DNA from 4 places in the Streptomyces sp. NPDC089919 genome. Region 3 is predicted to be linked to each of the others. Evidence: riboswitches for the same ligand, from Rfam matches in the RefSeq annotation. Region 3 holds a riboswitch; each other region holds the start of a gene.

Region 1 (7,683 bases), on a different contig from region 3:
GGAGACCGCGGCGCCCGCCGACTCCAGCAGGACCGTGCGCCGGTCGGTGCCGAACTTCTTCGCCACCGCGGCCAGTTCGGCGGAGACCAGCTTGCGCAGCTCGCCGTCCGAGTCGAGGATCCCGGTCAGCTCGTCGATCTCGCCGGTCAGCCGGTCGCGCTCGGACTCCAGCTCCAGCCGGTCGAACTTGGTGAGCCGGCGCAGCGGGGTGTCGAGGATGTACTGGGTCTGCACCTCGCTGAGCGAGAAGTGCTCGATCAGCCGCTGCTTGGCCTGCGCGCTGTTCTCGCTGGAGCGGATCAGGCGGATGACCTCGTCGATGTCGACCAGGGCCACCAGCAGGCCCTCGACCAGGTGCAGCCGGTCGCGGCGCTTGGTGCGCCGGAACTCGCTGCGCCGGCGGACCACCTCGAAGCGGTGGTCGAGGTAGACCTCCAGCAGTTCCTTGAGGCCCAGGGTCAGAGGCTGGCCGTCGACCAGCGCGACGTTGTTGATGCCGAAGGACTCCTCCATCGGCGTCAGCTTGTACAGCTGCTCCAGCACGGCCTCCGGGTGGAAGCCGTTCTTGATCTCGATGACCAGGCGCAGGCCGTGCGCGCGGTCGGTGAGGTCCTTGACGTCCGCGATGCCCTGGAGCTTCTTGGAGCCGACCAGGTCCTTGATCTTCGCGATGACCTTCTCGGGGCCGACCGTGAAGGGGAGTTCCGTGACGACCAGGCCCTTACGGCGGGCGGTGACGTTGTCCACGGTGACGGTGGCGCGGATCTTGAAGGTGCCGCGGCCCGTCTCGTAGGCGTCCTTGATGCCCTGCAGGCCGACGATCCGGCCGCCGGTGGGCAGGTCCGGGCCGGGCACGAAGCGCATCAGCGCCTCCAGGTCGGCGGCCGGGTACCGGATCAGGTGCCGGGCGGCCGCGATGACCTCGCCGAGGTTGTGCGGGGGCATGTTGGTGGCCATGCCGACCGCGATCCCGGAGGCGCCGTTGACCAGGAGGTTCGGGTAGGCCGCCGGGAGGGCGACCGGCTCCCGCTCCTGGCCGTCGTAGTTCGGCGTGAAGTCGACGGTGTCCTCGTCGATCGACTCCGTCATCAGGGAGGTGGCGTCGGCCATCCGGCACTCGGTGTACCGCATGGCGGCCGGCGGGTCGTCGTTGCCCAGCGAACCGAAGTTGCCGTGGCCGTCGACCAGCGGGAGGCGCATGGAGAAGGGCTGGGCCATGCGCACCAGGGCGTCGTAGATCGACGCGTCGCCGTGGGGGTGGAGCTTGCCCATCACCTCGCCGACCACGCGGGCGCACTTGACGTATCCGCGGTCGGGGCGCAGGCCCATCTCGTTCATCTGGTACACGATCCGGCGGTGGACCGGCTTCATGCCGTCCCGGGCGTCGGGCAGGGCGCGGGAGTAGATCACCGAGTACGCGTACTCGAGGAAGGAGCCCTGCATTTCGTCGACGACGTCGATGTCGAGGATCTTCTCCTCGAAATCCTCCGGCGGCGGGGTCTTCGTGCTGCGGCGGGCCATCGCTGCTGCGGCTCCTCGTGCTCCGAGATCTGGGTATGACGCGGTCCATTGTGGACCGCTCCTCTGACAACGCCGACGGCGACCCGGGGGACTCGGGAACTTCTCCGGTGACCGCTGCGCTTGCATACAGTGGCAGGACTCTCTCCTCAGCGATCGAAGGGATCACATGCCCATGGGTCACACGGCCACCGCCGAGGCCGCTTCCGGCGGCCTGACAGCGACCGAGCACCGGCTGGCCAACGGCCTTCGCGTGGTGCTCTCCGAGGACCACCTGACCCCGGTCGCCGCGGTCTGCCTCTGGTACGACGTCGGCTCCCGCCACGAAGTCAAGGGCCGTACCGGCCTGGCTCACCTCTTCGAGCACCTGATGTTCCAGGGCTCGAAGAGCGTGCCCGGCAACGGCCACTTCGAGCTGGTCCAGGGCGCCGGCGGCTCGCTGAACGGCACCACCAGCTTCGAGCGGACCAACTACTTCGAGACCATGCCGGCGCACCAGCTCGAGCTGGCCCTGTGGCTCGAGGCGGACCGGATGGGCTCGCTGCTGTCCGCCCTGGACGACGAATCCATGGAGAACCAGCGCGACGTCGTCAAGAACGAGCGCCGCCAGCGGTACGACAACGTCCCCTACGGCACCGCGTTCGAGCGGCTGACCGCCCTCGCCTACCCGGACGGCCACCCGTACCACCACACCCCGATCGGTTCGATGGCCGATCTGGACGCCGCCTCCCTCGAGGACGCGCGCACCTTCTTCCGGACGTACTACGCCCCCAACAACGCGGTGCTGTCCGTGGTCGGCGACATCGACCCCGAGCAGACCCTCGCCTGGGTCGAGAAGTACTTCGGCTCCATCCCCTCGCACGACGGCAAGCAGCCGCCGCGGGACGGCTCGCTGCCCGACGTCATGGGCGGCCAGCTCCGCGAGGAGATCGTCGAGGAGGTGCCGGCCCGGGCCCTGATGGCGGCCTACCGGCTGCCCCACGACGGCACCCGCGAGTGCGACGCGGCCGACCTCGCGCTGACCGTGCTCGGCGGCGGCGAGTCCTCGCGGCTCCACAACCGCCTGGTCCGCCGCGACCAGACCGCGGTCGCCGCCGGCTTCGGCCTGCTGCGGCTGGCCGGTGCGCCCTCCCTGGGCTGGCTGGACGTCAAGACCTCCGGCGGGGTGGAGGTGCCGCGCATCGAGGCCGCGGTCGACGAGGAGCTGGCGCGGTTCGCCGCGGAGGGCCCCACCGCCGAGGAGATGGAGCGGGCCCAGGCCCAGCTCGAGCGCGAGTGGCTGGACCGGCTGGGCACGGTTGCCGGCCGGGCCGACGAACTCTGCCGCTTCGCCGTGCTGTTCGGCGACCCGCAGCTGGCCCTGACCGCCGTCCAGCGGGTGCTGGACGTCACGGCCGAGGAGGTGCAGGCCGTGGCCGCCGCCCGGCTGCGCCCCGACAACCGCGCGGTCCTCGTGTACGAGCCGCTGCCCGCCGCCGAAGAGGGCGCCGACACCGGCGCCGACGACGATGCCGAAGGGGCTGACCAGTGACCGCCGACGTCGCTTCCCCGATGACCTTCCACCCGCAGCCGCAGGCCGGGCAGCCCAAGCCCTGGGCCTTCCCGGCCCCGGAGCGCGGCGCGCTCGACAACGGCCTGACGGTGCTGCACTGCCACCGTCCCGGCCAGCAGGTGGTGGCCGTCGAGGTGCTCCTCGACGCCCCGCTGGAGGCCGAGCCCGCGGGCCTGGACGGCGTGGCCACCATCATGGCCCGGGCGCTGTCCGAGGGCACCGACAAGCACTCCGCCGAGGAGTTCGCCGCCGAGCTGGAGCGCTGCGGCGCCACCCTCGACGCGCACGCCGACCACCCGGGCGTCCGGGTCTCGCTGGAGGTACCGGCCTCCCGGCTGCCCAAGGCGCTGGGGCTGCTCGCCGAGGCGCTGCGGGCGCCGGCCTTCGCGGACGCCGAGGTCGGCCGGCTGGTGCGCAACCGGCTCGACGAGATCCCGCACGAGCTGGCCAACCCGCAGCGCCGGGCGGCCAAGGAGCTCTCCAAGGAGCTGTTCCCCGCCGCGCTGCGGATGTCCCGGCCGCGCCAGGGCACCGAAGAGACCGTCGCGCGGATCGACGCGGCGGCCGTGCGCGCCTTCTACGACGCCCACGTGCGCCCCGCCACCGCCACCGCGGTGGTGGTCGGCGACCTGACCGGCACCGACCTGGCCGCGGTCCTGGCGGAGACGCTGGGCTCCTGGACCGGTGGCACCGGCGAGGCCTTCCCGGTCAGCCCGGTCACCGCCGACGACACCGGCCGCGTGGTGATCGTGGACCGCCCCGGTGCGGTCCAGACGCAGCTGCTGATCGGCCGGATCGGCGGGGACCGGCACGACCGCGTCTGGCCCGCCCAGGTGCTCGGCACCTACTGCCTCGGCGGCACCCTCACCTCCCGGCTGGACCGCGTCCTGCGCGAGGAGAAGGGCTACACCTACGGCGTGCGCGCCTTCGGCCAGGTGCTGCGCTCCACGGCCGACGGCACCGGCGCCTCGATGCTGGCCATCAGCGGCTCGGTGGACACCCCCAACACCGGCCCGGCGCTCGAGGACCTGTGGAAGGTGCTCCGGACGCTGGCCGAGGGCGGCCTGACCGACGCCGAACGCGACGTGGCCGTGCAGAACTTGGTGGGCGTGGCCCCGCTCAAGTTCGAGACCGCGGCGGCCGTCGCGAGCACCCTCGCCGACCAGGTCGAGCAGGAGCTGCCGGACGACTTCCAGGCGCAGTTGTACGCCCGGCTGGCCGACACCGGCACGGTGGAGGCGACTTCGGCCGTGGTCAACGCCTTCCCCGGGGACCGGCTGGTGACGGTCCTGGTGGGCGACGCCGGGCAGATCGCGGAGCCGGTGCGGGCGCTGGGCATCGGCGCGGTGACCGTGGTCGCCAACTGACCCGGTGACCAGGGCCCCGGAGGGGCCGTGGGCCGCGGGGCCCCGGTGGTATGACCACCGGGGCCCTTGTTGCGTCATATGTCCGGTTCGGGAGGGTGGTTGCCCGAATGCCCCGTGGCGTACGCCACAAAAACCCGTGTCTGTTTGGTGATTGTCCGACCATCCGCCTAGCGTCAACCTCGCTGTCCGTCAGCTGTAACAGCCGCACCCGCGGCACCGGACAGCGATCGCCGAGTCCCCGTCAGGCGCGAGCCTGGGGAGCCGGGGACCCACATCAGTCCCTGGGGTGAATCGGACCGCCTCGCCAGAGGCAGCCCGTAGGAGACCTTCCTGCTCCGAACCCGTCAGCTAACCCGGTAGGCGAGAAGGAAGGAAAGGATCAGCCCCTTCATGGCGTTTGGCAGTCGTGCCGCCGGCAAGCACCGCGGTCCCAGCCGTCTGAGCCGCAAGAGCGCGAACATGGCCGGCATAGCCGCCCTCGCGACCACCGGCGTCGTCGGCACCCTCGCCGGTCCGGCCTTCGCCGCGACCGAAGCAGAGCCCCGCGGCCTCGAGGACACCGGGCTGAACGCCGTCGTCGTCGCCGACGACCTGGCCGGCCAGATCGAGGCCCAGGCCGCGTCGCAGAAGGCCGCCGCCGAGATCGCCGCCGCCAAGGCCAAGGCCGAGGCCGACGCCCGCCAGCGGGCCGCCGAGGCCAAGGCGAAGGCCGAGGCCCGCGCCAAGGCCGAGCGCGAGGCCAAGGAGCGCGCCGCCCGCGAGGCCGAGCGCAAGCGCCTGCTGACCTTCGTCGCCCCGGTCGCCAACTCCTACGTCAGCACCGGCTACCTCAGCGGCGGCTCGATGTGGTCCTCCGGCCACCACACCGGCATCGACTTCCACGCCGCCTCCGGCACCTCGGTCCACGCGGTGGGCACGGGCGTCGTCGTCGAGGCCGGCTGGGGCGGCGCCTACGGCAACAACATCGTCATCAAGATGCTGGACGGCACGTACACTCAGTACGGCCACCTCTCGGCCATCCAGGTCTCGGTCGGCCAGCAGGTCACCCCGGGCGACCAGATCGCGCTGTCGGGCTCCACGGGCAACTCCAGCGGCCCGCACCTGCACTTCGAGGCCCGTACCGGGCCGGACTACGGCTCGGACATCAACCCGATCACGTACCTGCGCTCGCACGGCGTCAACGTCTGACCCGGCCCGCACGCTTCCCGAAGGCCCCGGCTCCCCGAGCCGGGGCCTTCGGCGTGTCCGCCGGCCCGGAGCCGGCCGGCGGGTGCCCGGCGGTGCGCCGCCCCGCCCCGTGGGCGGCGGGCAAAAAGAGTTCCGTATTTCCGCAGCCGCTCGGGAATTGCCGCTTTCTGCAATAGAGTCGCAGAACGTACGCGACCCGTACGTCGCCCGAGCGAGTTTCGCGGACAACAAGCGGAGGTCCGGTCATGCGCATTCCCGCGCACGCGGTATGCACGGCAATCCGCGACGACATCGTCGCGGGCGTGTTCGAGCGCGGCGCCAGACTCACCGAGGAACTGCTCGCCCGCCGGTACGGGGTCTCCCGGGTGCCGGTCCGCGAGGCGCTGCGCACCCTGGAGTCCGAGGGCTTCGTCGTCACCCGCCGGCATGCCGGCGCCTGCGTGGCCGAGCCGACCGAGCAGGAGGCCGGGGACCTGCTGGAGATGCGCACCCTCCTGGAGCCGCTGGGCGCCGCCCGGGCCGCGCAGCGGCGCACCGACGCGCACCTGAAGGTGCTGCGCGGGTTGGTCCGGCTCGGCCAGGAGCGGGCCCGCCGGGGCGAGGGGGAGGACCTGCGGGCCCTGGGCGGCTGGTTCCACGACACGCTGGCCCAGGCTGCCGGCAGCCCGGCCCTGACCGCGCTGCTGACCCAGCTGCGGCACAAGATCGCCTGGATGTACGCGGTGGAGACCCCGGCCCGGCCGGTCGAGTCCTGGGCGGAGCACGGCGCGATCGTGGACGCGGTGGCCCGGGGCGACGCGGACCGGGCCCGGGCGCTGGCCGCCGCCCACATGACGCGGGCCGTGGCGGCGCACCGGCTGCGCCGGACCGCCGGCGGGGGAGTGCCGCGCGAACGCGCCTGGAGCGGTCGGTGAGGGTTCGGCAACCTGCCGTACACACCCGGCGCGACGACAATTAACAGGGCCGGTATACAAAGAGGTGCCGGACCCTCATGAAAAGGCTCCGGCGACCCCGGCCGATAATTCCGGCCGGCGGTTCGGAATTCTGCTGTCCGGAAATGGCCGGTCATTCACGGGGCCGTGGCGCGGGGTGTCGGATATTCGTCCGTCCGGAAATGCCCGCTGCGGGGAAATCCGCCGAGGGGTCGCCCCGCCCCCGGAGCGCCGGCCCGGAAACGACGGAGCCGCGGCGCCCTCGTGGGGTGCCGCGGCTCGCGCGAAGTGGCCGTACGCGGGGTGTGCGTGCGGATCAGACGGTCTCGGGAAGCTCCTCGAGACCCTCGGCGACCAGCTTGGCGAGGCGGTCCAGCGCGGCCTCCGCGCCCTCGGCCTCCGACGCCAGGACGATCTCCTCGCCGCCCTGGGCGCCCAGGCCCAGCACCGCGAGCATGGAGGCGGCGTTGACGGGGTCGCCGCCGGCCTTCGCGATGGTCACCGGGATACCGGAAGCGGTCGTCGCCCGGACGAAGATCGAGGCGGGACGAGCGTGCAGGCCCTCGGCCCAGCCGACGTTGACGCGGCGCTCTGCCATGGTGATGCCCTTCAGGTTCTACGGGTTGTCTAGACCAGTCTCTCACGACCGCCGGAAGCATCCGACCGACCTTCGGCCCTAAAACGTCCGCCGTTCGACCCGTCCAAGCTTGCCCTGGTTCGCCCCGTAACGCCTCGCTCGCCGCGCGCGCGTGCCCCGAGCCGGTGCGCCGTACGCTTGGGCCCATGCGGACACCGTCGGATCCCTCGTACCCGGCCCACTGGGAAGCGGACGTGGTGTTGCGCGACGGCGGCACGGCCCGGATCAGGCCCATCACCACCGAGGACGCCGGCCGGCTGGTCAGCTTCTACGAGCAGGTCTCGGACGAGTCGAAGTACTACCGCTTCTTCGCGCCCTACCCCCGGCTCTCCGCCAAGGACGTGCACCGCTTCACCCACCACGACTACGTCGACCGGGTCGGGCTGGCCGCCACCGTCGGGGACGAGTTCATCGCCACCGTCCGCTTCGACCGGATCGGCCCCGACGGCCGGCCCGCCTCCGCCCCCGCCGAGGAGGCCGAGGTCGCCT
Region 2 (7,683 bases), on a different contig from region 3:
GGGCGACGACCTGATCTCGGGCCTGATCCGGGCCAGCGACCACGGCGACCACCTGACGGAGAACGAAGCCGCCGCGATGGCCTTCATCCTCCTCTTCGCCGGCTTCGAGACCACCATCAACCTCATCGGCAACGGCCTCTACGCCCTGATGCGCAACCCGGACCAGCGGGCCCGCCTCCAGGACTCCCTCGCGGCGGGCGAGAGCGGCCTGCTGGAGACCGGCATCGAGGAGCTGCTGCGCTACGACGGCCCGGTCGAGCTGGCGACCTGGCGGTACGCGACCGAGGCACTGGCCATCGGCGGCCAGGAGATCCCGGCCGGCGACCCGGTGCTCGTCGTGCTCGCCGCCGCCGACCGCGACCCCGAGCGCTTCACGGAGCCCGACACCCTGGACCTCTCCCGGGCCGACAACCAGCACCTCGGATACGGCCACGGCATCCACTACTGCCTGGGCGCACCACTGGCCAGGTTGGAGGGCCAGACGGCGCTGGCCACGCTGCTGACCCGGCTCCCTGACCTGCGACTTGCCGTCGATCCGGACGAACTGCGCTGGCGCGGGGGCCTGATCATGCGGGGCCTGCGCACGCTACCCGTCGAGTTCACGCCAAGGCAAAACTGAGCATTCATCATCTTCGTGACCCCAACGTGATCTGCGCTGCATCGACTTGTGACATGCGTTCGAACCCCGCTAGGTTCGCCGTCACTTCCTTTGCCGCCACGCGAAAGGTCCATCACATGCGCTCCGGGAACGGCCGACATCGGCGCCCCCGCCAGGCTCCCGCCCTCGTCGTCGCCGCGGGGGTGACCGGCTCCGCACTCGCGCTGCCGCTGCTCGCCGCGACGAACGCGAGTGCCGCGGACACCGCCACGTGGGACAAGGTCGCCGAATGCGAGAGCGGCGGCACGTGGAGTGCCGACCTCGGCAACGGCTTCTACGGCGGACTCCAGTTCACCCAAGAACTGTGGAAGAGCGCCGGCGGCCTCGAGTACGCCCCCCGCGCCGACCTGGCCAGCCGCTCGCAGCAGATCGCGGTCGCGGAGAAGGTGCTGGCGACCAAGGGCCCCACGGCCTGGCCGCTGTGCGCCGGCCCCTCCGGGCTCACCAAGGGCGGCCCCAAGGCCGAGGTGGACGACGGCCTGAACGACGGGGGCAAGGAGGTCGCCCCGGCGCCGGTACGGCCCGACGAGCGCCCCACCCCCGAGCCGCCGGCCGCCCAGGGTGCGCCGGGGACCTCCGGGTCGGGCACCAAGTCCCCCACCGCCCCCGCCACTCCCGGCACCACCGCCCCCTCGGCCCCGGGTACCCGTACCGCCCCGAGCACCCCCGGTACGCCCGAGACGCCCGCGGGCTCCATCCCGGGCGCCACCCGCGAGAGCCCGGAGGCCACCGTGGAGACCCCGGAGGTCCCGGGCGCCTCGACCACCCCCGGGACCACCCCGGGGACCCCTGGCGCCACCCCCGGGACCCCCGACCCGAGCACCGGTACCCCCGACGCGACCGCCGAGACCCCCGGCACCGGCAAGCACCGCGGTGACGCAGCCGACGAGGAGTCAGGGGACGAATCGGACGTTACGGGACGTCATGCATCGAATGGTGCGCCGGAGGCTGACGAGCCGTCCGGTACGGAGGCGACCCAGACCGGCTCGAAGCCCGTCGAAGACCCGACGTACACCGTCAAGGCCGGCGACAACCTCTGGGAGATCGCGGACGCGAAGAAGGTGAAGGGCGGCTGGAGCGCCCTCTACAAGGCCAACGAGCAGGTCATCGGCGGTGACGCCGACCTGATCAAGCCCGGCCAGAATCTCGACCTAAGCGAGAAGTAGGGGCAGTTCGGGCGTCGATAAGATACTGAATGCCCGTTTTGATCAAATGAGACATGAGTCTCAGCGCCCCAACTGGCGTGTCCTATCCGTGACCTTCGGCCGCAACGCCTCTCACCTGCGCAAACGTCGGTTCCCGGAAGGCAAGTCCCGGCGGTTTCTCCCCGATGTCCGACCTTGAACATCGGGGAGCCGTCTGTCTAACGTCTGAACCGCTCGCCACCGCGGGCCTCTTCGACCGCATCGCCGAATCCTGCCGGCGGACGGGGGGAACAGTCGTCGCGCAAGCGCCGAAGGCAGGAGCGGGGGACCCAAGGTAAGTGCCGGGACCGGCCATTGAGAGATGGTCACGGAAACGGCTAGGGGTGAAGCCGCGCGCTCGTCGCGCGGCCGGGCAACTCACTACGCCCGAACCCGACAGCTCACCTCGCAGGCGTCGGTGAGGAGATTCCTTCCATGCTGCTTTCCAAGGGCAAGCACCGTCGCGCCTCCAAGGCCACCCGCGCCGCCGCCCTCGTCGGTGTCGCCGGTGCGGTCGTCGCCGCCCCGCTGATGGCCGCCGGCACCGCCAGCGCCGCCACCACCTCCGAGTGGGACCGCGTCGCGGCGTGCGAGTCCGGTGGCAACTGGTCCATCAACACCGGCAACGGCTACTACGGCGGCCTGCAGTTCTCGCCGTCCACCTGGGCCGCGTACGGCGGCACCAACTACGCCCCGCAGGCCAACCAGGCCAGCAAGTCCGCGCAGATAGCCGTGGCCGAGAAGGTCCTGGCCTCGCAGGGCAAGGGTGCCTGGCCGAGCTGCGGCGTGGGCCTGTCCGGCGCCTCGAAGCACAGCGGTTCGGACAGCTCCTCCACCCCGGTCAAGAAGAAGAAGGCCAAGCGCACCGAGACGGTCCGCACGGAGTCGGCGCCCACCACCCGCTCCGAGCGCACCTCCGAGGCCCCCAAGCCGGCCGCCCCCGCCGCCCCGGCCCAGACCATCAAGAAGGGCAACGGCTCTTACGAGGTCAAGGCCGGCGACACCCTCGGCACCATCGCCGACGCCAACAAGGTGACCGGTGGCTGGGAGAAGCTCTTCGAGCTCAACAAGGACATCGTCACCGATGCCGACCTGATCTACCCGGGCCAGATGCTCAAGCTCTCCTGAACGGAGACCGGCTGAAACCCCCCTCGCAGGAGGGGCGGCGGCCGCGCGCCTGCGAGGGGAAGCGGTGAAACTTTCCCCAACGGGGCGCGACTGACCCGTGAGTAACCACGCCCGCCCGGCGCGTCCTCCCCCCGACGCGCCGGGCGGACGTCTGTCCGGCGCCGGTCGAGGACCCGATGATCAAGGGCCCTATGTCCTGGAAGACGGGTATTCGGACCCTTTTTCGTCCCAGGACCCGGGCGGTCGGCTGGCCGATGCCCCGGAGCCGGTTAGGCTCTAGTCCGGCTGGGTCGGTCCCACGGCCCACGCCACCGCACACCCAGCGTCACATCCCAGAAGGAGATGCTCGTGCCGTCCATCGACGTCGTCGTAGCCCGGGAAATCCTGGACTCCCGAGGCAACCCCACGGTCGAGGTCGAGGTTGGCCTCGACGACGGCAGCACCGGCCGTGCTGCAGTTCCGTCCGGTGCCTCCACCGGAGCGTTCGAAGCCGTAGAGCTCCGCGACGGTGACCCCAACCGCTACCTGGGCAAGGGCGTCGAGAAGGCCGTCCTGGCCGTCATCGAGCAGCTCGGCCCCGAGCTGGTCGGCTACGACGCCACCGAGCAGCGCCTGATCGACCAGGCGATGATCGACCTGGACGCCACCGAGAACAAGGGCTCCCTCGGCGCCAACGCCATCCTCGGCGTCTCCCTCGCCGTCGCGCACGCCGCGTCCGAGGCCTCCGACCTCCCGCTCTTCCGCTACCTCGGCGGCCCGAACGCGCACCTGCTGCCCGTTCCGATGATGAACATCCTGAACGGCGGGTCGCACGCCGACTCCAACGTCGACATCCAGGAGTTCATGATCGCGCCGATCGGCGCGGAGTCCTTCTCCGAGGCCCTGCGCTGGGGTGCCGAGGTCTACCACACCCTCAAGAAGGTCCTGCACACCAAGGGCCTCTCCACCGGCCTGGGCGACGAGGGCGGCTTCGCGCCGAACCTCGAGTCGAACCGCGCCGCGCTCGACCTCATCGTCGAGGCCATCAAGCAGGCCGGCTACGTCCCGGGCAAGGACATCGCGCTCGCGCTCGACGTCGCCGCGTCCGAGTTCTACAAGGACGGCAAGTACGAGTTCGAGGGCCAGTCCCGCTCGGCCGCCGAGATGACCGAGTACTACGAGGAGCTGGTCTCCGCGTTCCCGCTCGTCTCCATCGAGGACCCGCTCTTCGAGGACGACTGGGCCGGCTGGAAGACCCTCACCGACCGCCTGGGCGCCAAGGTCCAGATCGTCGGCGACGACCTCTTCGTCACCAACCCGGAGCGCCTGGCCCGCGGCATCGAGGAGGGCTCCGCGAACGCCCTGCTCGTGAAGGTGAACCAGATCGGTTCGCTGACCGAGACCCTGGACGCCGTCGAGATGGCCCAGCGCAACGGCTTCAAGTGCATGATGTCGCACCGCTCCGGTGAGACCGAGGACGTCACCATCGCCGACCTCGCCGTCGCCGTGAACTGCGGCCAGATCAAGACCGGCGCCCCGGCCCGCTCGGACCGCGTCGCCAAGTACAACCAGCTGCTGCGCATCGAGGAGATCCTCGACGACGCCGCGGTGTACGCGGGCCGCAGCGCCTTCCCGCGCTTCAAGGGCTAATCACCCGCTGCCTTCCCAGCGTCCCCGCACTCGGTCCCGTACCGTGTGCGGGGACGTACTGCGTACCAGGGGAGGCGGCACATGGCAGGGAACCGGGACCGGTTCTCCACCGCGACCAGGCTCAGGCAGTTCGGTGAACGCACCGCCGCCCACGTCTACCGGTCGCAGTCCCGGCGCCAGGTGCGGCGCAGCCGGCTCACCGGGCGCGCGGCCCTGCTGGTCCTCGTCCTCTGTACCCTGGTCGTCGCCCTCGCGTATCCGATGCGCCAGTACGTATCCCAGCGCTCGGACATCGCGGAGCAGCAGCGGGAGGCCGACCAGGCGCGCCAGCGCCTGGAGGAACTCCGCGACGAGAAGGCCCGCTGGCAGGACCCGGCCTACGTCGAGCAGCAGGCGCGCCAGCACCTGCACTACGTCCGGCCCGGCGAGGTCGGCTACACGGTGATCGACCCGGAGGCCGAGGAGCGGCGCCGCGCCGAACACGGCGCGGCCGACCGGCCCTGGTACTCCAACGTGTGGGACGGGGTCGACAAGGCCGACCGCCCGCACGACGACTGACGGCCCGCCCGTCGGGCAGACCGCGAACAGACCACGAAGAAGAGACGCATCCCAGGCATGGACACGCCCCCGCCCCAGACCGCCCGGACCGAGCCCACGGACGCCGACGTCGCCGCGTTCAAGGAGCAGCTCGGCCGCCCGCCGCGCGGGCTGCGCGCCATCGCGCACCGCTGCCCCTGCGGCCAGCCGGACGTGGTCGAGACGGCCCCGAAGCTGCCGGACGGCACGCCCTTCCCGACCACGTACTACCTGACCTGCCCGCGCGCCGCCTCCGCCATCGGCACCCTCGAGGCCAACGGCGTGATGAAGGAGATGCAGGCCCGGCTCGGCACCGACCCGGAGCTGGCTGCCGCCTACCGCGCCGCGCACGAGGACTACATCGCCCGCCGCGACGCCATCGAGGTGCTGGAGGGCTTCCCGAGCGCCGGCGGCATGCCCGACCGGGTCAAGTGCCTGCACGTCCTGGTCGGCCACTCGCTGGCGGCCGGCCCCGGGGTGAACCCGCTGGGCGACGAGACCCTGGCGATGCTGCCCGAGTGGTGGGCCAAGGGGCCCTGCGTGACCCCCTGCACCGACGGCGCGGCGGAGAAGGAGTCCGAGTGACCCGGGTCGCCGGTATCGACTGCGGTACCAACTCCATCCGGCTACTGGTCGCCGACGTCGACCCGGCCACCGGCGCGCTGGTCGAGCTGGACCGCCGGATGATCATCGTCCGGCTGGGCCAGGGCGTGGACCAGACCGGCCGGCTGGCCCCCGAGGCGCTGGCCCGGACCTTCGCGGCCTGCCGCGAGTACGCCGCCGTCATCAAGGAGCTGGGCGCCGAGAAGATCCGCTTCGTGGCCACCTCGGCCTCGCGGGACGCGGAGAACCGGGACGAGTTCGTCTCCGGCGTGCTGGACATCCTGGGCGTGGAGCCCGAGGTGATCTCCGGCGACCAGGAGGCGGAGTTCTCCTTCACCGGCGCCACCCGCTCGCTGGCCGCGGCCGGCCGCTCCGACCTGGCCACCCCGTACCTGGTGGTGGACATCGGCGGCGGCTCCACCGAGTTCGTCCTCGGCGACTCCCATGTCCGGGCCGCCCGCTCGGTGGACGTGGGCTGCGTCCGGATGACCGAGCGGCACCTGGTCGTCGACGGCGCGGTCACCGACCCGCCCACCGCGGAGCAGGTCGCCGCCATGCGCGCCGACATCGAGGCCGCCCTCGACCTGGCGGCCGAGGCCGTGCCGCTGGCCGAGGCGCGCACCCTGGTGGGCCTGGCCGGTTCGGTCACCACGGTGGCCGGCATCGCGCTCGGCCTGCCCGCGTACGACTCCGCGGCCATCCACCACTCCCGGGTCTCCTACGAGCAGGTCCGCGAGATCAGCGAGCGGATGCTGACCGCCACCCACGCGGAGCGCGCGGCGATCGGCGTGATGCACGAGGGGCGGGTGGACGTCATCGGCGCGGGCACCCTGGTGCTCCTGGCGATCATGGAGCGGACCGGTGCCACCGAGGTCGTGGTGAGCGAGCACGACATCCTCGACGGCATCGCGCTGTCGGCCGTCTGAGTCCCGTCCGCGGGGTCGTCCGCGGGTCGTCCGAGGGGGTCCTCCAGGGGCCCCCTCGGGGCGTTTCAGGCCTCTGAGGGGGGCATGACAGGGACCTTGGTCCCGTTGCCCACAGAAACTTCGTGAAGTTCTTCACAAGGAAAAAGGGCCTGATGGCCGCGGGAAAGGGTCGTTCGGAGCCGTTCTCAGGTCCACGGACCCGTTTCGTGCGAAGCGAGCTCGCGACGGGATCCGTTTCGGGGGTATGAACAAGAGGGGTGGTTGCGCCCCGCTCGAGCCGTGAGGGCCAGTTCAGCAGGGGTGGACAACGACTCCGGGGGAGCTGCGGTTCCCGAATCGTCCCATGACTTCGGTCACGTGGGCGGGGCAGTGTAGCAGAGGCCTTGTGTCCTCTTGTGAAGGGGCTCACGAGCATCCCTCTACTGGGTGCTGGATACTCGAGTCATGAGCACCACGGAGCGTCCCAGGATCCTCGTAGTAGGCGGTGGGTACGTAGGCCTGTACGCAGCTCGGCGCATCCTCAAGAAGATGCGCTACGCGGAAGCGACCGTCACGGTCGTCGACCCGCGGTCGTACATGACCTACCAGCCCTTCCTCCCCGAAGCCGCCGCCGGCAGCATCTCGCCGCGCCACGTCGTCGTCCCGCTGCGACGCGTCGTGCGCGGAGCGGAGGTGCTCACCGGTCGGGTCACCAGCATCGACCAGGACCGCAAGGTCGCCGTCGTCTCGCCGCTCGTCGGCGAGGCGTACGAGCTGCCCTTCGACTACCTGGTGGTCGCGCTCGGCGCGGTCTCCCGCACCTTCCCGATCCCCGGCCTCGCCGAGCAGGGCATCGGCATGAAGGGCGTCGAGGAGGCCATCGGCCTGCGCAACCACGTCCTCGAGCAGCTCGACAAGGCCGACTCGACGACCGACGAGGACGTCCGCCGCAAGGCGCTGACGTTCGTCTTCGTGGGCGGCGGCTTCGCCGGCGCGGAGA
Region 3 (7,683 bases):
CCGGCCCGCACCGGCGGGCCGGCCGCTCGTCAGGGGTACCCGAGGGGCAAAACCCGGACTCCGGTCCGGGCCCGCCGTTACTGTGCCCCCGTGTTCCGGGTCCTGTCTCGTGCCTCCGTCGGGCTGCTCGCGGTCGCCGGAGTGCTGATCCTCGTCCTCGTACGGGAGCAGACCGGCACCCGGGGCTTCTTCGTCGGCCTCGGCCTGGCCGTGCTGCCGGTACCCCCGCTGCTCGCGGTGTTCCACTGGCTGGGGCGGGCTCGGCCGGGGCCCTGGCCGGGCCACCTCTTCGCGTTCACCTGGGGCGCCTGCGCCGCCGCGCTCATCGCCATAGTGGCCAACAGCTTCGCCTCCCGCTGGATGGCGGCGGCCGGCACCGACCCGCACGAGGCCGACCGGCTGGGCTCGATCCTGGTCGCCCCGGTGGTCGAGGAGCTGGCCAAGGCCGCCGCGCTGCTGCTGGTCTGCCTCTTCAGCGGGCCCCGGTTCGCCGGGATCACCGACGGGATCGTGGTGGCGGGCTTCACCGCGTGCGGGTTCGCCTTCACCGAGAACGTCCTCTACCTCGGCAACGCCTACGTCGACGACCTGGCGAGCGGGGCCCCGCTCAGCGACTCCCTGACCGCGGCCACCTTCTTCGTCCGGGTGGTGCTGTCGCCCTTCGCGCACCCGCTGTTCACGGTGTGGACCGGGCTCGGCCTCGGCTGGGCGGCCGGCGCGGCGGGCCGGCGGTACCGGAGCCTCGCGCCGACCGCCGGGCTGCTGCTGGCGGTGGCCGTGCACGCCCTGTGGAACAGCTCGTCCGAGTTCGGCGAGCACGGCTTCTACCTCGTCTACGGCACGGTGATGGTGCCGGTCTTCGCGCTGCTGTGCGGGCTGGCCGTGCGCTCGCGCGGCGGCCCGGACCCGGTGGCGCTCCTCGCCGCGGTGCTGCGGCGGGCCCGGGCGCGAGGGGCCGTCGCCCCGGCCGCGCCGCGCGCTACGCGTTCAGCCCGCGTGCCGCGAGCCAGGACAGCGGATCCACGGTCGATCCGCCTTCCCGTACTTCCAGATGCAGATGGGCGCCCGTGACGTTGCCGGTGGCGCCGACCCGGCCGATGGTCTCGCCGGTGGTGACCGTGCCGGAGGTGACGGACATCGAGGAGAGGTGGCAGTACCAGAGCTCGGTGCCGTCGGCCAGGCGCAGCACGATCCGGTAGCCGTAGGGGCCCGACCAGCCGGCGGAGACGACGGTGCCGCCGTGCACGGCCTTGACCGGGGTGCCGGTGGGGGCGGCGAAGTCGAGACCGGTGTGGTGGCCCGAGGACCACATCGAACCGGAGTCGCCGTAGTGGGAGGTGAGCGTGTACGCGGAGGTCGGCAGCACGTAGCTCTTGGCGAGCTGCGCCAGCCGGGCGGCTTCCGCCTTGGCCGCGGCCGCGGCCTTCGCCGCCGCCTCGGCGGCCTTGCGGGCCGCTTCCTGCTGGGCCTTCGCGCGGGCCGCGGCGGCCTCTTCGGCCTCCCGCCGGGCGGCGTCCTTGGCCTCGGCGGCGGCCGCGTCGGCCTGGGACTCGGCCTGCTGGAGGATCCGGTGGCGCAGCGCCTCGCCCGCGTCGGTGCCGGCGGCGGCCTGCTCGGGGGTGGCGCCCGCGGTGGTGAGCGGGGCGTCCACGGCCACCCGGCCGGCGGCCGGGGCCTCGGCCCCGTCGTCCAGGTCGGGCAGCAGGGACGGCATGGATATCGCGACCGGGGGCTTGTCCTGGGCGGTGGCCATGCCGGCCGCGCCGACCGCGGCGATGATGCCGACGCCGAGGACGGTGGAGCTGCGGGCGAGCCCGCCGCGCTGCTTGGCCACGCGGTGGCGTCCGGCCACCGGGCGGACGGAGTCCTCGGTGGGGTTCCACTCGCCCCAGGCTCCGGCGGCGGCCGGGGCACCGGAGGGGCCCTGGAGCTGCTCGGCGGCTTCGGGGGCAGGCTGGTTGGACGCCACGGGGGCGCTCCTTTCCTTCCTTCTCGCCTACCGGGTTAGCTGACGGGTTCGGAGCAGGAAGGTCTCCTACGGGCGAGCGGCCCGATTCACCCCAATGTGGTGGTTCCCCGGTTCCCTCACGGGATTCGGCGCGCACGCGCGCGGTGCCGTCTCTTGCGACGGCTGGGACATCCGCGCTGCGTTATCGAACGGTAATAGACAACAGGGAGTGATTCCAAGCTGCATCGCTTGATCCTTCCGGCCAACACGCCACTCCGTGACCGACATTGGCCAGGACTTTTGCGACATCAGGCAACAACTAGGGACGAGACGACCGGGCGGCGATCGCCCCGACGGCCGCATTCTTTCGCTGACGTCCCGTCAAGAAGGATGCGGAGCGCGGCCTTTCGGTCACCCGCCGTCACCACCGCCGGCGGCCGCCCGGCGCCGCCGCCCCACCGGTACCGTCCGCCGCCGCGCGGACTGCCCCGCCGGGGGCCGCCCCACCGCCAGCAGCGCCATGTCGTCGGTGGTCCCGCCGCCCGTGTGCCGCCGTACGTCGGCGACGAGGGCGGTCAGCAGCGCCTCGGGCCCGGCGAAGACCCGGCCGCGCAGCCGGCCGGGCGGATCGTAGAAGCCGCCCCGGGCGTCCCGGGCCTCGGTGAGCCCGTCGGTGTGCAGCAGCAGGGTGGCCCCCGGCGGGAAGCACCACTGGTCCGCGCGGTCCGGCCAGCTCCCCAACTCCCCCATGCCCAGCGGCAGCGCGGGCTCGGCCGGGGCCAGCTCCTGCAGCCCGCCGTCCGCGTGCAGCAGCAGCGGCCCGGGGTGGCCCCGGTTGACCACCCGCACCAGCCCTTCGCGGTGCCGGAACTCGGCCAGCACGCAGGTGGTGAACCCCTCGACCGCGTCCAGCGAGTCCCGCCGGACGCCCTCCCGGGCCAGCGCCCGGTCCAGCCGGCCGGCCACCCCCTCCAGGGTGGGTTCCTGCTCGGCCGCCTCCCGGAAGGCCCCCAGCACCACGGCGACCGCCTCGACCGCGCCCAGGCCCTTGCCCCGTACGTCGCCCACCGCCAGCCGGACCCCGTACGGCGTGTCCTGGACGGCGTACAGGTCGCCGCCGATGAAGGCGTCGGCCTCGGCGGCCTCGTACCGGGCGGCGACCTCCAGGCCGCCGATCCGGGCGGCGGGGGTGGGCAGCACGGCCCGCTGCGCCACCTCGGCGATTCCGCGGACCGAGGCCAGCCGGTCGCTGCTGCGCCGGACCACCCGGTTGATCAGGAGCGCCAGCGCCGAGACGGTGAAGACCGTGACCAGCTCGGTGACCGCCTCGACCTTGGCGCCGGTGCCGTTGTGCAGGTGCAGGGCGAGCACCGAGAACGAGGCCAGCGCCCCGGTCAGCAGGGTGGCGCCGAAGGAGAAGAGCGGGGCGGCGATCAGCGGGGCCGCCGAGAAGAACGGCGACCCGGTGAAGTCGGGCGGGGTCAGCAGGTCGAAGAGCAGGCCCAGCCCGATCAGCAGGGCGGGCAGGATCCGCAGGAAGACCCGGGTCGGACGCCCGCCCGCCCGGCCGGCGGTGTGCCTGCGCTGCCCCACCGCGTCACTCCCTGCCCGGTCCGCTCGCATGGGTGCGGGACCGCACACCCCGCCCCGTCAGCCTGGGGGCGGCGGCCCGGACCGGCGAGCCGGGGGCGCCCGGACGGGTGGCGGCACCCGCGGGAGCCACCCGCACCCGGACACGACGAAGGCCCGGATCCTTGAGGATCCGGGCCTTCGTACGGAGTAGCGGGGACAGGATTTGAACCTGCGACCTCTGGGTTATGAGCCCAGCGAGCTACCGAGCTGCTCCACCCCGCGTCGGTAAACCCAAGCCTACGCCATCCGAGGGGGTGCTCGGCGCCATTAAAGCTGCGCGAGGAAACCGGCGAGGTTTCCGCGCATCCGCTCCACCTGCTCCTCGACGGTCAGCGACTCCTCGAAGCGGCCGCCCGGCTCCGGCTGCTTGCGGCCGCGCACATACAGGGAGCAGTCGAGGTCGGTGCACATGTAGATGCCCACGGAGTTCCCCTCGCGGCCCTCCTTGCCGGACTTGCGGGCCGTCATCAGGGACACGCCCCCGCCCGGCCGGGTGGTCAGGCACAGCGAGCACATGCTGCGCTGCAGGAAGCCGCGCTTGGTCGCGGGGAACCGCAGCGCCACGCCCGCCAGCCGGCCCTCGTGCTCGGTGACGACGTAGCTGCGGTCGGGGGCGGACAGGTCCCGCCAGCCGAGGAAGTCCAGGTCGGCCCAGGGGCGCTCGGCCAGGTCCCGGGGCAGCGGCAGGCGCTGCGCCTCGCCCTTGGAGCAGTTAATGAAGGATCCTCGGATGTCGGACTCGGTCAGTGGTCTCATACCGGGAACGCTACGGTTACCTAGACCCACTAGGCAAACGATTAAACGACTAAGGCAAAGGATCCCGCCGCCCATGCCCCGCGTAGGCCTGACCATCGACCGCCTGGTGAGCGCCGCCGCCGAGCTGGCGGACTCCGGCGGCCTGGACGCCGTCACCGTCTCCGCGCTCGCCCGCGGCTTCGGGGTGAAGGACGCGAGCCTCTACTCGCACGTCAAGAACGTCCAGGACCTGCGGTCCCGGCTGGCGGTGCGGTGCGCCGCCGAGTTCGCCGACGGCCTCGGCGAGGCCCTGGCCGGCCGCTCCGGACGCGCCGCGCTGGCCGGCTTCGCCCGGGCCTACCGGGACTTCGCGGTGGGCAGCCCCGGCCGGTACGCCGCCACCCAGCTGCCGCTGCCGGCCGAGACGCTGGCCGCCTCGCCCGGACACCTGCGGATGGTCGAGTACACCTACGCGCTGCTGCGCTCGTACGACCTGGCCGAGCCGGACCGGACCGACGCCGTCCGGCTGCTCCGCAGCACCCTGCACGGCTTCGCCGCCCTGGAGGCCGCCGCCGCCTTCCACGCCGAGCGGCCGCTGGACGCCTCCTGGAGCCGGATGATCGACGCCCTGCACCAGCTCCTCACCCACTGGCCCCCGGCGCAGGCCTCCACCACCCTGTCCCCATGACCACCATCCGAGTCGCCCGCGTCTACGACCCGCCGGCCCCCGAGGACGGCACGCGGGTCCTGGTCGACCGCCTCTGGCCGCGCGGCATCAGCAAGGCCGACGCCCGGGTCGACGAGTGGCCCAAGGCCCTCACCCCGTCGAACGAGCTGCGCCGCTGGTACCACGCCGGCGAGGGCCCGTACGAGGAGTTCCGCACCCGCTACGCGGCCGAACTGACCGCCCCGGCCGCGGCCGAGGCCCTGCGGTCCCTGCGCACCCTCGCGGCTCAGGGCCCCGTCACCCTCCTGACCGCCGTCAAGAACCCCGCGGAGAGCCACGTCTCCGTCCTCCTCGAACACCTCTGACCCGTCGGCCGACGCCGAAGAGCGCCCCTGCCGGTCGTTGCCGGGAGGGTCGCTGACGCGTGCGCTCGACCGGCCCGCCCGCCCCCGCCGAGCAGCGGCGGGACTCCGGCCGCTCGGGGGTGCCGTGGGGCCGGAGTCGGTGACGAACATGATCACCGACACCGCCTCACCAAAGGAGAAGCGCATGAAGAAGATCTTCGCCGTTGCCGGTCTGGCACTCGGGGGAGCCGCCTTGGTCGTCGCCACGCAGGGCACGGCGCAGGCGTCCACTGCCCCGCAGGCAGCCGTTACCCCCCATGCCGTCCAAGGGCCGTCGGACGCCCCGGCGGGTCTCGGATCCCTGCTCGGCAAGGCCGGAAAGGCCGTCGGCAATGCGGCGGGCAAGGCGTACGTCCACGCCAGGGCCGCCTGCCCTTCGGTCGCCGAGGCAGCCGGTCAGATCACCGACCACCTGGGCACGGTGAGCCCGGCCGGACTGCCCGACGTCGAGTCGGCCGAGGCGGTCTTCGACAAGTGAGGGTCCACCTCATGGCCAGGAGGGCGGTGCTCCTCGTGGGCGCCGCCCTGCTGGGCCTCCATTTCGCCATTGCGGCCTTCTCCCAGATGCCCATCACCCCGTTGAAGCTCCGGTACTTCCCCAGGGCCGCTGCCTACCTGGAGCCGTACTTCGCTCAGAACTGGATGCTGTTCGCGCCGGATCCGCTCTCGGACGACCGCGGTGTCCTGGCCCGCGCTCGGTGCGCCGACCGCACGGAGACCCCGTACTACGACGTGACGTCGAGGTACATCCAGAGCGCCCAGAGCAGCCGGTTCTTCCCCTCACGCATGTCGCGGCTGGTCACGGGGAACGTGCAGCAGCTCACTGGGGGAGACCCCGTGCTCTCCCGGCTCCGGGAGGCCGAGAAGGCCAAGAAGAAGAAACCGCTGCCTCTCATGCCTCAGGAGAAGACCTCCCAGGAGGAAGCCAGGCGTTTCCTGGCTCGCTACGCGCTGACCCAGCTGCCCACGGGAGCCTGTCCCAGTGGCGTCGACGGCGTACGGCTGCGCATGTACGTGCACACCCCGCCCCCGTGGTCGAAGCGGAACGACCGTTCCGCCGAAGCCGCCGCCGCAGCAGCCATCGAGACGTTCGACTTCGACTGGACGAATGCCGGAGACCTGAGATGACGACCATCCTCCGCTGCCTGGACCGTGCGGGCAGCAGTCCCCTGGGCGTGCTCGGCGTCAGCGGTGCCCGGCTCCTGCTCGGATTCGTCGGGTTCATGTACTACGCGAGCCAGTACGGAGACCGCACCTACCTGTTCGGCCCAAAGGGAGTGCTGCCCTGGGCGGAATTCACCGCGGACCTGCATGACACCGGCACGTTCAGCCTCTATGCGGTGAGCTCGTCCCCCCTGTGGTTCGAGCTGGTCTTCCACGCCGGCATGGCGGCGGCGCTCGCCGTCACGGTCGGGATGGGCGGCCGCGTGTGCCTTGCCGTCCATTGGGTCTGTCTCTGGTCGCTCTACCAGCGCCTTCCGGTGCTGCTCGACGGCGGGGACAACCTGGCGTACCTCGTCATCCCCATGCTCATGCTGACCCGTTGCTACGACCGTCTCTCCGTGCCCACGGGGCTGGCGCGCCGTCTTGCGGGGCGCACCCCGGAGTTCCTGCGATCGCTGTCGACACCTCTGCACAATCTGGGCGTGCTCGCCATCGCCACGCAGCTCTGCCTGGTCTATGTGGTCAGCGGTCTCTACAAGGTCCAGGGGAGGATGTGGCAGGACGGCACCGCACTCTTCTACGTTCTGCGTGTGGCGGAGTTCAGCCTTCCCGGGGTCTCCTCGCTCGTCTACGAGAATGACGCGCTCGTGGTGCTGGGTACCTACGCCACCACGATGTTCCTGGTCTACTTCCCGCTCGGAATCCTCGTGCCGAGGCTTCGCCCATGGGCCGCGGCCGCCTCCATCGGGTTCCACCTGTCGATCGCGGTGCTGATGGGACTCACCGGATTCGCGCTGACGATGGTGGCCTGCGACCTGATCTTCCTCAGTCGCCCCCTGGAATCAGCCCTCCGCCGTACGACGGCGCTCCTCCGACGCTCCTCTCGTCCGCCCCGGTCGGAACTCCGGGCCCCGCACGGAGATCACGCCCGTCCACCAGTTCTGGCGTTCGATGGTGACTGCGGGTTCTGCCAGTTGTCGATCGACCGGATCACCGCCGCGGCCCGCCCCGCCATCGAGGCGGTCCCCTGGCAGTCTCTGCCTGCCGGCACGACCGCGCCCCATCTGGCACGACTCGACCAGGAAGTCCTCCTGTTCCAGGACGGCCGCGTCCTGGCCGGCGGCGCACCGGCG
Region 4 (7,683 bases), on a different contig from region 3:
CGCCCAGCGCCCGGATCTCCCGGACCACCCGGACGGCCTGCTCCCCGTAGTCCCGGTAGCCGTTGGGCAGCCGGTCGGGACGGAGCAGCCCCATGCCCTCGTAGTAGCGCACCGCCTTGACCGTCGCTCCCGCGCGACGGGCCAGCTCGCCGATCTTCATGCGGACCTCCCGGAGAAGAAGCTAAACCCTGCCCCGAGGGGCAGGGTCAAGCCGGGGTCCCGGCGGGCGTCCGGATGCGGGCGGCGCCCCGGCGTCCCAGGCTGGTGCCATGCAGCACGCACCGATCGTCGTGCACCGGCCCTCGCCCACCGGCGGGCGCCGGGTCACCCTGCGGGCCGGGGGCCACGAGGACATCCTCGGCCTGGCCCGGTCCGACGAGGACGTCATCGAGTTCCTGCGCCGCGCTGAGGTCCCGGACCCCGACGAGGTCGTCCTGGGCGACTCCCCGCTCATCGACTGGATCGGCGCCGACCCGCACGTCTACACCTACGACTCCCCGGAACCGGACCTCGCGTAGCGGGGCCTCCGGATCCGCCCGACGGCCCGACTCCGGCCGGACGCCGGTCGATTGGCGGTTTCGGGACTGTCCCGGCGGCCCGTCCGCATGCTTAATGGTGCTCCCGCCGAGGGCGGGGAACCGAGGACACGGGGGGAAACGTGGACCACATCGCAGGAAACGGCGGACCGCCGCACGGGGAGCCGCCGCGGGCGCCGTCGGACGGACGGGCGGCAGGACCGGCGGCTGACCGGGCGACGGGTCCCGCGCCCGGACAGCCGCGGCCAGGGACACCCGGGCCGCCGCCGCGGCCGCTGCTCGAGGCGCCCGAGGTACGGCGGGGGCGCGGACCGCGCGTCCTCCAGCTCCGGGTGAGCAACCACATGCTGTTCGTGGGCTCGGCCGTCGTCCCGCTGCACAACATCACCTGGGTCGAGCCCTACATGCAGAAGCCGGACCGGCGGAAGGCGGCGCTCAACGCGCTGCTGCTCTCCCTCGTCGCGGCCCTGGTCCTGATCGTGGCGGGGGCCGCCGGAGGCACGGACGAGGATTTCCAGGCGAAGGCGCCCCTCCTGCTCCTCTTCGTGCTCGTGGCCGTGGTCGTCGCGGTGGCCAGGCCCGCCAAGCCGGCCCTGGCCATCCAGTCGTCCGGCGGCTCCACGGTCGTGCTGACCCTCCCCACCCTGGAGGAACTGCGCACCATCGCCGGTGGGATCGTGAACGCGATCGAGAACCCGGAGCGCGAATTCAGCACGGTCGTCCACCAGTTCAACAACACCAACCATTTCGGCCCGGTGGTCAACATGACCGGCGGCCGGGGGAACACGGGGATCGGCTGATGAGCGACGCGTCCCACTACCACGGCCCGGTGGTCAACATGACCGGCGGCCGGCAGAACGTCGGTGTCAACTACGGCACCGTCGGCGGCGGAGCCGGCGAGGACGACGGGCTGCGCGCCGCGGTGGCGGAGCTGGTCCGTCTGTTGGGGGAGCTCGGGCCGCGGCTCGCGCCGGAGCAGGCCCGCGCCGTCGAGGAGGCGCTGCCCGAACTCGTCCCGGACCGGGCCGCGTTGCGAGAACGAGGTCTGGTGCTGGCGTCCGTCGCCCAGATCGCGGCGGCCGCGGGCGCGGTCGGCCGGCCGGTGGCGGAGGCGGTGGGGCAGCTGATCGGGCTGCTCCGCTAGCCGGCGGGTGCGGGCCGGCCCGGCGGGCCGGTCGCCGGCCGGTCGGATGCCGGTCGGGGACCGGCCCGCGGGCCGGGGGCCGCACGGGTGCCCGATGATGTTGCCCTGAGGCGCCGGGACGGCGGCGGGGGAGCGGGGGAGCACATGGACGAGGCGGAGCGCGCGGACGGACCGCGGTCCGGGGTGGCGGGGCCCACCCCGGCGGGCGGACCGTACGGGCCCGTCGCGTCCGAGCCCCCGTACGAGCCGCCGCTCGGGGCGGTGGTCGGGCCCTGGCGGCGGACCGGGAACCGGGACCTGTTCCTGCGGATCACCGGGGGCACGCTCTGGATGGGGACGACCGGTGTGCCGCTGGCCCAGGTCACCCGGGTCGACGCCTTCCGGTACACCGCGCGCGCCGGCTGGGCGGGGCGCCTGCTGCTGTGGCTGGGCGCGACCGGGCTGCTCTGCGCGCCGCTCCACCGCGTCCTCGAGGGCGACTGGCGCTTCTGGGAGGGCCGGTACGCGATCGCCGCGCTGGTGCTCGGGCTGGTCGGCTGCGTCCTCGGGGAGCTGTACCAGCGGCCGAGGCCGGTGCTGGCCGTGGAGACGGCCGGCGGTTCCACGATCGCGGTGACCCTCCCGGACCACGACCGACTGCGAGCCACGGCCGGGCGGATCCTGTACGCCGTCCAGCACCCGGACGCGGAGTTCGGCATCGTGGTCCAGCGGCTCGGCACCCGGACCCGCCACTACGGCGCGGCCGTGCCCGCGCGCGGGGTCCGGCGCACCGAACCCCTCCGGCGCCGGTCGGGGTGACGCCGGCCGCCGCCCCGCCCGGCCGGCGGGGCGGCGGAGGAGGCGTCAGCGGGAGCCGGCCGTCAGGGTGCTCAGGATCTCGGCACAGATGGCGAGCGCGGTCTCGGCGGCCGTCCGGGCGCCCAGGTCCAGGCCGATCGGGCCGTGGATCCGGGAGAGTTCGGCCTCCGGGGCGCCCCCGGCGAGCAGGTCCTCACGACGCCGGGCCTGGGTGCGGCGGGAGCCCAGGGCGCCGACGTACGGGACGCCCAGCCGCAGCGCGGTCCGCAGCGTCGGGGCGTCGAACGACGGCTCGTGGCTCAGCATCACCAGGCAGGCCGACCCGCGCCGCTCGGTGAGCAGCTTCTCCGCCTCGGCGCCGGACTCCGTGGTCACCCACTCCCAGCCCAGCAGCCCGGCCTGGGCCCCGATCAGGCCCGCCAGTTCACCGGCCCCGCCGATCACCAGGTACGGGTCGGCCGGGTAGGCCTCGATCAGCACCAGCCCCTCGTCGGAGTAGCGGGCCTCGCGCCCCGCGCGGTGCCGGCCCAGCAGCTCCAGGGCCTCCCGGGCCGCCTCGGTACCGGGCGCGGCGCCCGCCCGGACGACGGTGCTGGACGCCTGGGTGCCGTCCTCGCTCAGCCGGGTCACCAGGGCCGCACTGGAGCCCAGCGCCAGCTCGTCCCACCACTCCGCGGGGACCGAGTCCAGCGGCTGGAGCAGGATCTCGGACTCCCCGCCGCAGGTCAGCCCCGCTCCGGTGGCTTCGGCCCCGTGCACCGAGACCTGGCACACCCGGGCCGTGACGCCCGCCGGCACGGCTGCCACCTCGGCGGTCAACTGCTCGTCGAACACGCCTCGGTACAGGCTCCCGGCACGCTCGCCGCGCGCGTCGACGAGCAGCGCCCCGGACGGGTCGCGGGGGCCGAAGCCCTGCTCGGTGACCGGCCGCGCCAGGAACGCCTCGCGGCCTTCGGCCGTCCACCGCCGCGCCGTCTCCACCAGCTCACGCATCACACGCCGCCCTTCTCGCCTCTGCCCGGTCCTCCCAGGTCAGACCCCAACGTAAGCCGGAAGAGGGCCGTCGGCTCCCTGTTGCCGCGAGGTTCGGCGGGTCCGCCAACCGGGCGGCTTGGACGATCACCCGACGGCCGCGCTGGCTGTTCTTGGGCGGGAAGACAACGAATGCATACCGGTGCCCGGGGGTGCCGTTTCCCGTGGAATCGAGGGCGGGTTGATCGGACGTGACGACTTCCTCCGGTCCGGTTCCGAAGCCGGCTGTCCCGGCGCCGCGGCGCGCCCCCGTGGCTGCCCTGGACGGCGCGTACTGGCTCGACTCGCCGTCGCGGCACCAGGGCGAGGACTGCGCCCGGTGCGCACGGCTGCGGCGGGTGGCCCCCGGGGCGGACGGCCCGGCCGGGGAGGGCGGAGAGGCCGGTGCCGCCGCGGCGGGCGGGCCGGCCGGCGGCCCGGCGGCCCGGGAGCCGGCCGCGGCCGTGCCCCCGGTGCTCGCGGCGGCCGAGGAGCCGGCCGCGGTCGTCCCCGTGGTGCTCGGGGCGGCCGTGCTGCGCGTGGTGATGACCGCGCTGGCGGTGGTGTCCATCGTGACGGCCCTGGCCCTCACCGGGCGGGGCCGCTGAGCCCGCTCCGGCGCCGGGGCGGGCTCAGCCCTCGGCGCGCTCGGTGACCAGCGCGTCCGTGCGGTCGCCCAGGAACTCGTACCAGCGGCGCTGCAGGCACACGTAGCGGGTGTCGGCTTCGACCAGGCGCAGGAACGCGGCGACGGTGTCCGCCAGCCGGCCCTGGAGGCCGGCGTCCGTGAGGTCGCCGTCCGGGGTGAACCCCTCGTGGGCCTTGGCGAGGCTGAACATGTCCGGGTACACGCGGGTGCCGAGGTGTTCCAGGGGGACCCGCAGCGCCCACAGGCCCCGGTTGCCGCCGACCATCGAGGGCGAGGCGGACACCAGCAGCGCGTGCTTGTCCTTGAAGGGCTGCGGCCGGACCCGGGAGACCCAGTCGACGGCGTTCTTGAGCACGCCGGGCATCGAGGCGTTGTACTCCGGCGAGGCGATGACGAAGGCGTCGCAGGAGGCGATCCGCTCGCGCAGGGCCAGCGCGCCGGGCGGCAGTCCGGTGTCGGTCTCGGCGTCGCCGTCGTAGACCGGCATGGCGAACTCGGACATCAGGGCCAGGTCGACGTCGGCGCCGGCCCCGGTCGCGAGCCGGCCGACGAGCGCGGCCAGCCGCGTGTTGAGGGAGTCGGCGCGCAGGGAGGCGCCGAAGACCAGCACACGGACCGGCTGCCGGACGTCGGCGGGATCGGGGTCGGCGGTCATGGGGCGGCCTCCAGGACGGGGGGAACGCGGCGGGAATCACCACCACCGCATTTCGGGCGCGCCCAGGCTAGACCAGGACATCCCGGAAAGCGGCGAGGGCGCACGGGGTGGGAGTGAATAGTCCGATTTCGCAGGGGCTGTGCCGGTCTTTCGCGTGCCGTCGGAATCGGTCAGTTAGCGGGCGTTTTCGGGGTTATGGCGGGGAGGCTCCGGGGCGGTGATGTGTGTCACGCGGATTTCCGGGCGGCGGCGGCCCGGCGGTACCGGCTCCCGTGCGGTTGAGCCGGAGTTGAGGGTTCACGGGTCGAAGGATCTTGCTGATTTGCATGAAGAATTCCGTCGGCAACTTTCTTTTCGCCTATTCGTGACTTGTTCCGTCTCCTGACTCTCGCCTACGGTCACGCTCATTCCGGGTGGAACGCCGAATCCTGCCGCTGCCCGGGCCCCTCACATCACGAGTCCATCCAGCACGGCAGGAGCGGGGGAACCAGGTAAGCCGCCGAACCGGAACACCGGCTCGGCTCGGGGTGAAGTCGCACCTGACGGTGCGGCCGGACAGCTCCCGTCCGAACCCGACAGCTCACCTCGCAGGCGACGGAGAGGAATGCGCCATGCCCGGAAAAGGCAAGCACCGCCGCCCCAAGAACACCCGTCTCGGCCGCTCCGTCGCGGCCGTCGGTACCGGCGGGGCCGCCCTGGCCCTCCCGGTGCTCGGCGCCACCGGCGCGGTCGCGGCGCCGAACGCCGGGGCCGTGCATTCGGTCGCGACGGCAAATACCGCCGTGGTGACGGCCGCTCAGAAGGCCACCGTGACCTATTCGGTGATCGCCGGGGATTCCCTCGCCAAGATCGCCGAAAAGCACTCCATGAAGGGCGGCTGGGAGAAGCTGTACCAGGACAACCGCGCGCTGATCGGTGACGACCCGTCAACCATCCGCCCGGGCCTGAAGCTCAGCATCGACCTCATGGCGACCCCGCTGGCCGGCACCGCCGCCGCTCGGGACGCGGCCGCCGCCCGGGCCGACCGCTCGGCCCGCCCGGCCACCCTCACCGCCGCCAAGCCGGCTGCCGTGACCCCGGCCGTGGCCAAGAAGACGTACGCGGACAACCTCGACGGCTGGATCCGCGAGTCGCTGGACATCATGGCGCAGCACCGCATCCCCGGTACGTACGACGGCATCTACCGGAACGTCATGCGCGAGTCCTCGGGCAACCCGCTGGCCATCAACAACTGGGACTCCAACGCCGTGGCCGGCACCCCCTCCAAGGGCCTGCTCCAGGTCATCCAGCCCACCTTCACGGCGTACCACGTCCCGGGCACGGCCCTGGACCTGTACGACCCGGTCGCCAACATCACGGCCGCGTGCAACTACGCCGCCGCCCGCTACGGCTCCATCGACAACGTCTTCGGCGCCTACTGACCCGCCCGCCTCACAGGCCCTGCGGGAAGCGGAAGAGGCGGTCCGGGTCGTACGCCCGCCGGGCCGCCTCCAGACGGGGCAGGTTGGCCCCGTAGTACGCCCGCCGCCAGTCCGGCAGGCGCGGGTCCGCGTAGTTCTGGTACGCCGCCCCGCTCGCCCACGGCCGCAGCGCCGACCACAGCCCCGCCAGCCACTCCTCGTGCCGGCCGGCCTCCTCGGGGGAGGCCGGCTCCGGCCAGTACGCGAGGTACTGGGTGAGCAGTGCCCGGTCGCGGTGCACGAAGGCGGTGTCCCCGGCCGGTACCCGGTTCAGTGCCCCGCCGCACACCCCGTCGAGCTGCACCACGCCCCGCCCGCCCGGCGGCACCGCCGCCGGGTACCGGGCGAGCGCGTCGAGCAGGGCGTCCACCGCCACCGGCGGCAGCCCCGGCGCGTCCCAGAAGTCCGACCGCCCGGCGTAGGAGTCCCGGCCCAGCTCCCCGGCCGGATCGCGGCCCGGCAGCACCCCGGGCAGGTGGCAGCGGTCCGGGGTGAGCTCCGCGCAGCCCGCCATGAGCCGCGTCAGCCGCTCCTGGCCGCCGGTGACCACGTACACGTCCCGCGGTCCGCCGCCCACCAGGGCGGTCAGCCGGTCCAGCTCCTGCTCCAGGCCGCCGCGGCCACCCGCGCAGAAGACCCGCACGGCCGGTGCGGGCACCCCGGCCGCCCCCTCTCCCCCTCCTTGTGGGTCCCGGCGGTCCCGCGCCCGCGCGCCCGTGCCGACCGTGAACTCCAGCTGGCTCCAGAACGGCTCCGGCAGCCCCGCCAGCCACCGCTGCCAGCCGGCGACCAGCCCGGGGGTCCCCCGGGCCTCCCAGTGCAGCTCGGCGAAGGCGCAGTCGACGGCGGGGTGCGTGCGGAAGCGGAACTCGGTGACCACCCCGAAGTTCCCGCCGCCCCCGCCGCGCAGGGCCCAGAACAGCTCTGGCTCCCGCTCCGCGCCCGCCTCGCGCACCCGCCCGTCCGCCGTCACCAGCCGTACGCCCGTCAGGTTGTCGCTGGTGGTGCCGTACGCGCGGCTGCTCAGCCCCAGCCCGCCGCCGAGGGTGAGTCCCGCGATGCCCACCGACGGGCACAGCCCGGTGGGCAGGACCGCCCCCTGCGCGCCGAGCACCGCGTGCACGTCCGCCAGCCGGGCGCCGGCCCCGATCCGGGCGGTGCCCGGGCCGGGCGCCACCGCGGCCAGCGCGCCGACGTCGATCACCAGCCCGGTCCCGGTGGACCACCCCGGGTAGCTGTGGCCGCCGCCCCGGGCGACCACCGGCAGGCCGGCGGCCCGGACGAACCCGAGACAGGCCGCCACGTCCCCCTCATGGGCCGGGTAGGCCACCGCGGCCGGGGCGGTCCGGTCGTACCGCGGCTGGTAGAGCTGCCGGGCCTCCGGGTAGGCGGGGTCCCCCGGCAGCACCAGCCGGCCGTCCAGCCCCCGC

The links. A riboswitch is a leader RNA that binds a small molecule or an ion and turns the genes downstream of it on or off. The one in region 3 is predicted to bind cyclic di-AMP.
Positions count from the first base shown of each region.
Region 1: linked by a shared signal. The riboswitch ahead of AB0O40_RS18875 (M23 family metallopeptidase) and the one ahead of AB0O40_RS31265 (M23 family metallopeptidase) in region 3 are both predicted to bind cyclic di-AMP.
Region 2: linked by a shared signal. The riboswitch ahead of AB0O40_RS28525 (transglycosylase family protein) and the one ahead of AB0O40_RS31265 (M23 family metallopeptidase) in region 3 are both predicted to bind cyclic di-AMP.
Region 4: linked by a shared signal. The riboswitch ahead of AB0O40_RS24050 (transglycosylase SLT domain-containing protein) and the one ahead of AB0O40_RS31265 (M23 family metallopeptidase) in region 3 are both predicted to bind cyclic di-AMP.

Region 1 covers NZ_JBFBGK010000043.1:8,471-16,153, reverse strand. Annotated here, with positions in the region: gene AB0O40_RS18890 (DNA topoisomerase IV subunit A) at 1-1,521, opposite strand, end outside; gene AB0O40_RS18885 (pitrilysin family protein) at 1,694-3,049, shown strand; gene AB0O40_RS18880 (pitrilysin family protein) at 3,070-4,437, shown strand; cyclic di-AMP (ydaO/yuaA leader) riboswitch at 4,656-4,815, shown strand; gene AB0O40_RS18875 (M23 family metallopeptidase) at 4,828-5,625, shown strand; gene AB0O40_RS18870 (GntR family transcriptional regulator) at 5,871-6,539, shown strand; gene AB0O40_RS18865 (HPr family phosphocarrier protein) at 6,874-7,155, opposite strand; gene AB0O40_RS18860 (GNAT family N-acetyltransferase) at 7,341-7,683, shown strand, end outside.
Region 2 covers NZ_JBFBGK010000089.1:12,683-20,365, forward strand. Annotated here, with positions in the region: gene AB0O40_RS28515 (cytochrome P450) at 1-619, shown strand, start outside; gene AB0O40_RS28520 (transglycosylase family protein) at 736-1,824, shown strand; cyclic di-AMP (ydaO/yuaA leader) riboswitch at 2,100-2,272, shown strand; gene AB0O40_RS28525 (transglycosylase family protein) at 2,278-2,970, shown strand; gene eno (phosphopyruvate hydratase) at 3,313-4,599, shown strand; gene AB0O40_RS28535 (septum formation initiator family protein) at 4,681-5,157, shown strand; gene AB0O40_RS28540 (DUF501 domain-containing protein) at 5,215-5,760, shown strand; gene AB0O40_RS28545 (Ppx/GppA phosphatase family protein) at 5,757-6,704, shown strand; gene AB0O40_RS28550 (NAD(P)/FAD-dependent oxidoreductase) at 7,149-7,683, shown strand, end outside.
Region 3 covers NZ_JBFBGK010000108.1:14,545-22,227, reverse strand. Annotated here, with positions in the region: partial or broken gene AB0O40_RS31270 (PrsW family intramembrane metalloprotease) at 91-894, shown strand; gene AB0O40_RS31265 (M23 family metallopeptidase) at 980-1,969, opposite strand; cyclic di-AMP (ydaO/yuaA leader) riboswitch at 1,979-2,110, opposite strand; gene AB0O40_RS31260 (PP2C family protein-serine/threonine phosphatase) at 2,360-3,541, opposite strand; tRNA gene AB0O40_RS31255 (tRNA-Met) at 3,729-3,802, opposite strand; gene AB0O40_RS31250 (FBP domain-containing protein) at 3,848-4,336, opposite strand; gene AB0O40_RS31245 (WHG domain-containing protein) at 4,410-5,003, shown strand; gene AB0O40_RS31240 (DUF488 family protein) at 5,000-5,347, shown strand; gene AB0O40_RS31235 (hypothetical protein) at 5,496-5,864, shown strand; gene AB0O40_RS31230 (DUF5819 family protein) at 5,876-6,514, shown strand; gene AB0O40_RS31225 (DCC1-like thiol-disulfide oxidoreductase family protein) at 6,511-7,683, shown strand, end outside.
Region 4 covers NZ_JBFBGK010000065.1:12,894-20,576, reverse strand. Annotated here, with positions in the region: gene AB0O40_RS24090 (MerR family transcriptional regulator) at 1-160, opposite strand, end outside; gene AB0O40_RS24085 (hypothetical protein) at 270-518, shown strand; gene AB0O40_RS24080 (DUF6232 family protein) at 869-1,336, shown strand; gene AB0O40_RS24075 (hypothetical protein) at 1,336-1,680, shown strand; gene AB0O40_RS24070 (DUF6232 family protein) at 1,825-2,478, shown strand; gene AB0O40_RS24065 (XdhC family protein) at 2,524-3,471, opposite strand; gene AB0O40_RS24060 (hypothetical protein) at 3,762-4,097, shown strand; gene AB0O40_RS24055 (NAD(P)H-dependent oxidoreductase) at 4,122-4,793, opposite strand; cyclic di-AMP (ydaO/yuaA leader) riboswitch at 5,241-5,400, shown strand; gene AB0O40_RS24050 (transglycosylase SLT domain-containing protein) at 5,405-6,214, shown strand; gene AB0O40_RS24045 (FAD-binding oxidoreductase) at 6,225-7,683, opposite strand, start outside.